One region of the Spiribacter insolitus genome, then DNA from elsewhere that is predicted to be linked to it. Evidence: predicted binding sites of a transcription regulator. Region 1 holds the regulator's gene; each other region holds the start of a gene.
The links. The regulator sigma-54, encoded in region 1, starts transcription at its own class of promoters, with help from an activator protein. The targets are predictions, from matches to a motif close to TGGCANGNTNCNTGCTT.
Positions count from the first base shown of each region.

Region 2: glnL (nitrogen regulation protein NR(II)) is a predicted target of sigma-54. The motif match lies at 2,074-2,090, and genes of this name have one in related genera.
Region 3: V6X30_RS02795 (amino acid ABC transporter substrate-binding protein) is a predicted target of sigma-54. The motif match lies at 1,749-1,765, and genes of this name have one in related genera.

Region 1 is NZ_JBAKFF010000001.1:141,420-144,694, forward strand. It holds gene V6X30_RS00735 (HPr kinase/phosphorylase) at 1-380, opposite strand, end outside; gene V6X30_RS00740 (PTS sugar transporter subunit IIA) at 377-853, opposite strand; gene hpf (ribosome hibernation-promoting factor, HPF/YfiA family) at 859-1,185, opposite strand; gene V6X30_RS00750 (RNA polymerase factor sigma-54) at 1,207-2,667, opposite strand; gene lptB (LPS export ABC transporter ATP-binding protein) at 2,729-3,275, opposite strand, start outside.
Region 2 is NZ_JBAKFF010000001.1:1,709,906-1,713,180, reverse strand. It holds gene glnA (glutamate--ammonia ligase) at 64-1,479, shown strand; gene glnL (nitrogen regulation protein NR(II)) at 2,106-3,161, shown strand; gene ntrC (nitrogen regulation protein NR(I)) at 3,161-3,275, shown strand, end outside.
Region 3 is NZ_JBAKFF010000001.1:558,874-562,148, forward strand. It holds gene V6X30_RS02790 (amino acid ABC transporter permease) at 1-583, opposite strand, end outside; gene V6X30_RS02795 (amino acid ABC transporter substrate-binding protein) at 673-1,692, opposite strand; gene V6X30_RS02800 (iron-containing alcohol dehydrogenase) at 1,951-3,093, shown strand; gene V6X30_RS02805 (TRAP transporter small permease subunit) at 3,118-3,275, shown strand, end outside.

The DNA.
Region 1 (3,275 bases):
GCGAGCGCCATGCGGGGACAGCGTGCCCCGTGGATGCGGGTTGACTGCCAATCAGCCTCGGCCGTCACTGACCGCGGCTCATCAACGAGATCAACGACCCGGTCAATGGGTGCCGACGGGGCGACCGCCCCGCGGCCGAAACACTGCACGACATCGATCAGTCCCGGGCCGCGCAGGCAAAGAAGCCCGGCGCCGGCCGCCGGCGCGCGGCCCACGAGCCCACCGTCCTCGTGGCGGATATCAACGGCATCGTCCGCCACCAGCCGATGCCCGGCATGGATCAGCGCCAGCGCTGTATCGCTCTTGCCACTGCCGGCCGGCCCGCGCAACAGAATACCGACCCCGCCGACGAGGACCAGCGTGCCGGGCGACAGGCTCATTCGTCGGGTGCTCCGCTGCGCCAGCCGCAGACGCTTTCGTAGAGGTCCTGGTCGGTCTCGCAGGCGCGCAGCCGCGCGCACAATGCCTCGTCCCGGAACATCTCCGCCAGCCGCGATAGGATGCGCAGATGCTCATCGTTGCTGTGCTCGGGCACCAGTAGCGCGAACAACAGATCCACGGGCCGCCGGTCAGCGGCGTCGAAGTCGATGGGCTCATCGAGCCGGATCAGTGCCGCCCGCGGCTGGTCAATGTCGGGGCTGCGGGTATGCGGCAGCGCGACGCCGCGACCGAGCCCCGTGCTGCCGAGCCGCTCACGCACGATCAGACCCTCGAAGATGCTACGGCTGATGTCCGGGTCGGCATCGGTGTCGGCCATCAGCTGCTCGCTGAGACGTTCCAGCGCGCGCTTCTTGCTGGTGACCGTGACGCCGCAGCGTGTCCGGGCCGCCGTGAGCAGTGTCGAAAGATCCATGGCGATCAGGGTTCCAGTGTTGGTCCGACCCGGCCTTCCTCGCGGTGATGATCAGTGCGCTTCTCCTTGTGCTTGACCACCTGGCGGTCGAGTTTGTCGATCAGGGCATCAATGGCGGCGTACATTTCCTCCGACGTCGCCTCGGCAAACAGTCGGGCCCCGCTCACGGCGAGCGTGGCCTCGGCCTTCCGGGTGTTTTTCTCCACGGTCAGGATGACGTGGACGTCGACCACGTTATCGAAGTGGCGCTCGAGCCGCTGGAATTTCTCGTCGACATAGCCGCGGAGTGCGTCGGTAACGTCGACATGATGGCCGGTGACGTCGATTTTCATGGTCTCTCCTTTTTTGTCGAATCAGACCAGGCGTTTACGGTCCGTTGACGAGGCAATGCCCATAACCTCGCGATACTTGGCCACGGTACGCCGGGCAACGTTGATTCCCTCCTCCCGGAGGATGTCGGTCAGCCGTGAGTCGCTGAGCGGCCGGGCTGGATCCTCGGCGGCCACCAGCCGCCGGATCCGTGCTCGAATGGCCGTGGCCGAGCACTCGCCGCCATCGGCGGTGGGGACATGACTGGAGAAGAAATGCTTGAACTCCAGTGTGCCCTGCGGCGTGCGCATGTACTTGCGGGAAGTAATGCGGGAGACCGTGGATTCGTGCATGTCGATGGCCTCCGCCACCTCACGCAGTACCAGTGGCTGCATGGCCTCCTCGCCGTGTTCCAGAAACCCCTGCTGGCGTTCGACGATGCACTCGGCGACCTTCTGCAGGGTCTCGCTACGGGACTGCAGGCTCTTGATCAGCCAGCGTGCCTCCTGCAGGTGCTGGCGCAGGAGGCTGTTGTCGGCGCTCGTGTCGCCCCGCCGCACCAGGCTGGCATAGTAGTCGTTGACACGGATTCGCGGCGACGCGTCGGGGTTGACCTCGACTTCCCAGCGCCCATTGATCCGATGAACGAAGCAGTCGGGGATCACATATTCGGTCCGCGTTTCGCCAAAGCCTGATCCGGGATGTGGATCGAGCTGCTGGATGAGCGACAGAACGCCGGTCAACGTCTCTTCATCGATGCCCAACCGGCGACGCAGCGTGGCATGCTGCCCGGGGCCAAGCAGTCTCAGGTCCTCGGCAATGGCCAGACGGGCCAGCTCCCGGTGCGGTGTATCTTCGGGCAGGGCATCGATCTGCAGGCGCAGGGCCTCCCGGGCATCGCCGGCGGCGACGCCCACTGGATCCATATGCTGGATGACGGCGATGACGGCCCGGATGTCATCCTGCTCGATGTCGTCGTCGGCCAGTGCCTCGCACAGTTCTTCGGATGACTCCGTCAGGTGGCCCTGCTGGTCGAGGGCGTCGATCACGGCCTCGGCAATCCGCCGATCCCGGTCGCTGAGACTCGACATTTCCACCTGCCAGTGCAGGTGATCACGCAGTGAGGCCTCCGGACCCGCCTGGTTGTCCAGCAGGCTGTCGCGACGTGCCGGATCCGGCGCGCTGGGGGTGGCCGCGCCGGCGGCCGGATCGTCCCAGCGCTCATCGACCGGCATATCCTCGCCGAGCCGGGAGGCGTCGGCGGCACTCGATCCCAGTGGCGCTTCCGAGGGATCAATGGTGGACTGTTCCGCCATGTTTGTCTCATCACCCGAGCCCGCGGTCTCGGCCTCTTCCTCGGCCTCGAGCATGACGTTGGATTCAAGCGCGTCGCGGATCTCCAGGCTGAGTTCGGCCGCTGGCAGCTGCAGCAGACGGATGGCCTGCTGGAGTTGCGGCGTCATGGTCAGTTGCTGGCTGACCCGGAGTTCCAGGGATTGCTTCATCGTCACCCGTGCCCTTTAGTGGTGTTCCAGAGTAACGCTGCCCATGGATCCCTCGCCAGTACTAGAGGCGGAAGTCTTCACCGAGGTAGACCGCACGCACCTCGGGGTTCTCGAGCACGGCCGTGGCATTGCCCTCCGCAATGACCCGGCCGGCGCTGAGAATGCTGGCCCGGTCGACCAGGGCGAGGGTCTCGCGGACGTTATGATCGGTGATCAATACGCCGATGCCACGCTCGGAGAGGTGGCGCACGATGGATTTGATGTCACCCACGGAGATCGGGTCGACCCCGGCGAACGGCTCGTCCAGCAGGATGAAGCGCGGATCGGCGGCCAGGGCCCGGGCGATTTCCAGGCGGCGCCGCTCGCCACCGGACAGGCTGATGCCGGTCTGATCCCGCAGATGGGCGATGTTGAATTCGTCCATGAGCGCGCTGGCCTGCTCTTCGCGCTCCGTGCGGGCCAGGTCGCGGCGGGTCTCGAGCACGGCCAGCAGGTTGTCGATGACTGACAGGCGCCGGAAGACCGACGCCTCCTGGGGAAGATAGCCGATGCCCATCCGCGCCCGGGCGTGCATGGGGAGTGTGGTGATGTCGGCGCCATCCAGATGA
Region 2 (3,275 bases), 1.6 Mb from region 1:
GCATGGAAACTGCTTCCCTCACGGAGGCAAAACTTTTGGTTTGATATCACTGGAGGCCGAATAATGGCTAAGACCGCCGATGATGTGCTCGCGATGATCAAGGAGAACGAGGTCCGCTTCGTGGATCTTCGGTTCACCGACCCCAAGGGAAAGCAGCAGCATGTGACCCTGCCCGCTCACGCCGTGGATGCGGACTTCTTCACCGAGGGCAAGATGTTTGACGGCTCCTCGATCGAGGGCTGGAAGGGCATCAATGAGTCCGACATGATCATGATGCCGGATCCCGAGACGGCGGTTCTCGATCCGTTCTTCGATGATTCAACGCTGATCATCGTCTGCCAGATCATTGAGCCCAACACCATGCAGGGTTATGGACGCGATCCGCGTTCAATTGCCCAGCGCGCCGAGGCCTATCTGCAGTCCACCGGCATTGGCGATGTGGCCTACTTCGGCCCGGAGAACGAATTCTTCGTTTTCGACGATGTCCGCTGGGGTACTGACATGAGCGGGTCGTTCTACAAGATCGACTCCGAAGAGGCCGGCTGGAACACCGAGAAGGTCTATCCGGACGGCAATATGGGCCACCGTCCTGGTGTCAAGGGCGGCTACTTCCCCGTTCCGCCGGTGGACAGCCTCCATGACATGCGCTCGGCCATGCTGGAATGCCTGACGGACATGGGCATGGAGACCGAGGTGCACCATCACGAGGTCGCAACGGCCGGCCAGTGCGAGATCGGTGTTGGTTTCAACACGCTGGTCAAGAAGGCCGACGAGGTGCAGACCCTGAAGTATGTCGTGCACAACGTCGCCGCCGCCTATGGCAAGACCGCCACATTCATGCCCAAGCCGGTGGTCGGCGATAACGGCAGCGGCATGCATGTCCATCAGTCCATCGGCAAGACCGGGGAAATGCTTTTCGCCGGGGATCAGTACGGTGGCCTCTCGGAGACGGCGCTCTACTACATCGGCGGCATCATCAAGCACGCCAAGGCGATCAACGCCTTCGCGAACGCGTCGACCAACAGCTACAAGCGGCTGGTCCCCGGCTTCGAGGCCCCGGTTCTGCTGGCGTACTCCGCCCGCAACCGCTCGGCATCGGTACGGATCCCCTGGGTTTCCAATCCCAAGGCACGCCGGGTCGAGGTCCGCTTCCCGGACAGCACGGCCAATCCCTATCTCTGCTTCGCGGCCATGCTCATGGCCGGCCTCGACGGTATCCAGAACAAGATCCATCCCGGCGATGCCATGGACAAGGATCTCTATGACCTGCCGCCCGAGGAAGAGGCAGAGATCGACAAGGTTGCCTTCTCGCTGGAGGAAGCCCTGGACAGCCTCGATAAGGACCGCGAGTTCCTCAAGGTCGGCGGGGTCTTCACGGATGACGCCATCGACGGCTACATCGAGATCAAGCGTGAGGAAGTCCAGCAGCTGCGGATGACGACCCATCCGGTGGAGTTCGACCTCTACTACAGCGTCTGATCCGCGTCGAGGCGATTCGCCAATCGATCAGAGACCCCTGCTTCGGCGGGGGTTTTTTATCTCTGGCGGAGTCCGGCTCCCGGCTCCCCAAGTCATCCAAGACGTGGATCGACCGCTGTTCGGGCCGGGGTTGATCCCTGGCCGTGCCCTGTCGCTCCCGTCTCCTTGTCCCGGGCTCGCGCGGTGCGCGAGACACTTCACGCGGTGGATGACCCACTGAAACGCGCCCCGAGGTCGCCCGGGACAAGGAGACGGGATCGACAAGCCATGACACACCACCAGATCCTGGGCTTATCGGCTCCCTACCCGTCCACCGGGCGATCTTGAGACGCCGATCGGTGTGTTATCCACCGCGCTCCACGCCCCGCGTCTCGCGTGAGCCCGGGGGACGGGTAGGGAGCCGATACACCACCCCGCCGACGATCTTGAGACGCCCGTCTGTGTGTTATCCACCGCGTTCCCAGCCCCGCGTCTCGCGTGAGTCCGGAGAAAGGGGCGGAGCCGGCATAGCACCGCACCATAATGGTGCGTTATTCCGCCGCAGCGCCTACACTGAAGTCGCCGTTATGCCTGCGCCCGATAGGCCGCGTGGGCTGGCGTGGTTCTTGCTTTATGCGAGTGCAATGATGACTGAACAGCCAACGACCGATGCCAGCGAGATTCTCGACAGCCTCACCGGCGCGGTGGTGGTTATCGACGGAGAGCGCCGGATTACGCGGATGAATGCCGCCGCCGAGTCGCTACTGCATGTCAGCAGCCGGCAGGCGTTCGGTGAGCGGCTCACACAGTTACTGCCGGCGCTGGCTGTACTCGCGGATCCCATTGGACAGGCATTCGCCGAGGGCGCGAGCTATACGGAACGCGAGATGCGGCTGGCGCTTGGGCCGGAGCGCACCATCACGGTCGACTGCGCGATAACGCCCCTCGATGGTGCATCCAGTCTGCTCCTCGAGTTTGAGCAGCTTGACCGCCATCTGCGGATTTCCCGAGAGAATCGTCTCATCGCCCAGAACCAGGCGATCCGCGAGCTCATCCGGGGGTTGGCTCATGAGATAAAAAATCCGCTGGGCGGGCTGCGCGGTGCCGCACAGCTGCTCGAGTCGGAGCTCTCGGACGATGATCAGAAGGAGTACACCCGAATCATCATCAGCGAAGCCGATCGGCTACGAACGCTGGTGAACGGGCTGCTGGGACCGGAATCGCGGATCGAGCATTCGCCGACCAACCTGCACGAGGTACTGGAGCGCGTCCGGCACCTGGCATCGGCCGAGGCGCCGGCCGGTGTCGAAATCCAGCGGGACTACGACCCGAGTATCCCCCTGCTGCCGGCGGCCGGTGACCAGTTGATCCAGGCCTTGCTCAATCTCGTGCGCAACGCCATGCAGGCCGTGGGGGATTCTGGGCGGATTACCCTACAGACCCGAACCCACAGGCGGTTCACTATCGGCGACCGGCAGCATCGACTGGTGGCACGCGTGAATGTCATCGACAACGGCCCCGGCATCGCCCCCGAGCTCCAGGATCAAATCTTCTATCCGATGGTCACGGGCCGCGCCGAGGGCAGCGGTATCGGTCTGCCGATCGCCCAGAACCTGGTCAATCAGCATGGCGGTCTGATTGAGTGCACCAGTGAGCCCGGCCGCACCGTATTTACCGTCTGGTTACCGCTGGAGGAAGCTTGATGGCCGATTCGACGAGCGTCTGGGTAGTCGATGATGACCGCTCCATTCGCTGGGTGCTGAAAAAGGCGCTGGAACGTGACGGGCTGAGTGCCGTCGATTTCGAGACCGGCGAAG
Region 3 (3,275 bases), 420 kb from region 1:
GGGCGACCAGCAGCCCCGCGCCCATCACCCAGGCGCCAGGCTCGAAGATCGGTTTGGGCAGGACGATGCCGCGGTTGCTCATGAACGCGATATCACCCACGTTCACGGCCTGTCGGGGACCCGGCAGGGCGCCCAGGACCGCGAAGTACCAGAAAAAGATCTGCAGCAGCAGCGGGATATTCCGGAATATCTCGATGTAGCCCAGCGCGACCTTGGCCACCAGCCAGTTGCTGGACAGCCGTGCGATGCCAACGATGAAGCCCACGATGGTGGCCAGCAGAATGCCCAGTCCGGAGACAAGCAGGGTGTTGGCGAGCCCGACCAGGAAGGTCCGGCCATAACTCATGGTCTCGTCGTAGGGGATGAGACTCATGATGATGCCGAAGCCGGCGGTTTCATTGAGAAAGCCAAAGCCGGTGGTGATGCCGCGGCTTTCCATGTTGTTGACGGTGTTCTGGAACAGGCTGTAGCCGATCCATGCCACACCGGCAATGGCAAGGATCTGGAAGACCACGGAGCGGACCCGCGGGTCATTCCAGGGTTTTGGGCGTCCGGGTCGAAGCGGCCGCGGATCGGTGGTCATTGTGCCGCCCTGTTCCGCTGATGGGTTTCAGGAGAGGGCGGAACCGGACATGTCCGGCTCCGCCCGGCGATCAGAGTCTGGCGTCTGGCTTACCGGAACGGCGGTGCGTAGAGGATGCCACCGTCAGTCCAGAGCGCGTTGACGCCGCGGCTCAGGCCGACCGGCGTATCCGGCCCGACGTTGCGGTTGAACATCTCGCCGTAGTTGCCCACCTCGCTGATCACCTCGACCATGAAGTCATCGTCGAGCCCGAGGATCTCGCCCATGTTGCCATCCGCACCGAGGATGCGCTGGACGTTCGGGTTGTTGGAGTCGGTCATCTCCTCGACATTGCTCGAGTCGACGCCATACTCCTCGGCATTGATCTGCCCGAACAGGACCCACTTCACGACGTTGAACCACTCGTCGTCACCCTGGCGTACCACCGGCCCGAGCGGCTCCTTGGAGATCACCTCGGGGAGGATCACTGCGGAGTCCGGATCGCTCAGCTGTGTGCGCAGTGCGGCCAGCTGAGAGGTATCGGAGGTGAGGATGTCGCAGCGGTTGTTGTCGAACCCCTGGGCACTGCCCTCCGAGGTGTCGAACACCACGGCCTCGTAGTCCATGTCGTTGGCACGGAAGAAGTCGGCGAGGTTGAGCTCGGTCGTGGTGCCGGCCTGGGTGCAGACCGCCGCGCCGTCCAGGTCATAGGCACTGTCGACACCGAGGGCCTCTTTGACCAGAAAGCCCTGGCCGTCGTAGTAGTTGGTGCCGGTGAAATTGAGCCCCAGCGAGGCATCCCGGGTGGTGGTCCAGGTGGTGTTGCGCGAGAGCACGTCGATCTCGCCGGACTGGAGCGCCGTGAAACGCTCGGCCGCCGTCAGCGGGATGAACTCCACCGCGTCGGCATCGCCCAGCACGGCAGCGGCCACCGCCCGGCAGGTGTCAACGTCCAGCCCGGCCCAGTTGCCGTCGCTATCGGGCTGCGAGAATCCGGGCAGGCCGTTGCTCACGCCGCAGCGCAGCTGACCTGCATCGCGGACATCTTCCAGCGTTGAGGCCTGGGCCTGTCCACCCAGAGCCAGCAGCCCCGTGGCGGCAAGGCCCATGGTTATGATCGTCTTCTTCATCACTGCTTCCCCTATTGCATCGAGGTTGTGCAAAGCCATCGTGGCAACCGTTGATAACGCAAGGCTCATGCCAACACGGGACTCTCCTCCTCCTGGCCGGCCCGCGTCATACGATCGCCTGTCCGTTATGTCACGAATGCACCATGCTGGACAAGGCATGCAGGCAGTGCACCGAGATGGCGCGCGGCACAGCATGGACGGCGGACGTCACGGCTGCGACGATAGCGGGATTGCCCCTGAATCCCATGGAGTTCCTCAATGAGCGCAACGTTCGGCCTGTTCCTCCCCCGCAATATCCGTTTCGGTCGCGGGGCGGCCGGAGCGACCGCTGATGCCGCCATGGCACTCGGCGAGCGGCCTCTGCTCGTGCATGGCGCCTGCGCGGGGCGGGCGGATTGGCTCATACAGGCCCTTGATGCGGTCGGCCGCAAGCCATGGGGGATCGCCTGCCCGCGCGAGCCCGACGTCGGGCTGATCGAACAGGGGGTCGCGCTGGGGCGGGAGGTCAATGCCGACGTCGTCGTCGGCCTCGGCGGCGGATCGGTGATTGACATGGCCAAGGCCGTCGCCGGATTGATTCCGGCTCATGGTGAGGTGATCGACTACCTTGAGGTCGTGGGGGGAGGGCAGACGCTGGATGCTGAGCCGTTGCCCTTCGTGGCGGTGCCGACAACCGCCGGGACTGGCACTGAGGCGACCCGCAATGCGGTCATCGACGTGCCGTCGGCCAGGCGCAAGGTCTCGCTGCGCGACCCGAGACTGCTGCCGGCAACGGCCATCGTGGATCCCGCATTGACCGATGCCACGCCGCGGCATGTCACGCTGGCGAGTGGCCTTGACGCCATTACGCAGGTGATCGAACCGTATATCAGCTGTCAGGCCAACCGCTTCACCGATGCCCTCTGCCGCGAGGCCATTCCGGTTGGTCTGCAGGCCCTGGTGCGCCTGATGACGGATGAGGATCCCGCTGCTCGCGATGACATGGCCTGGGTCAGCCTCAGTGGTGGCCTCGCGCTCGCCAACGCAAAACTGGGTGCAGTCCATGGTCTGGCCGGCCCCCTGGGCGGCGTGACGGATATGCCGCATGGCGCGATCGCCGGCGCGTTGCTGCCGCCGGTCCTGAGAGCCAATCGTGAGGTGGTTCAGGGCTCGGTGGCCACGCGGATCCATGAGGTAGAGCAGTGGATCGCGGGCGCGCTTGCCTGTGGCAGCGACGAGGCCATTGATCGCCTCGCCGCCTGGTCGCGCGCCAAGGGTTTGCCCGGACTGGGTACCGCTGGCCTGGAATCATCATCGCTCGCGGCTATCGCCGAGGCCGCCGCCGGCTCGTCCTCCATGAAGGGCAATCCCGTCGTGTTGCCCGCGGCAAGGCTGGTGCAGGCGATGGAAGAGGCGTGGTAAGCCCGCTTGCCCCCCGCGATCGGCTTGGCCATACTCCGCCACCTCATGGACCCACTGCTGCGCCTTAGTGAATGGATCGACACCCTCAGCGACCGGGTGGGCCAGGGGCTGCGCTGGGTGGCCCTGTTGCTGGTCGTTGTGGGCGTGGTCAATGTGATTGGCCGCTACCTCGGTGCACAGCT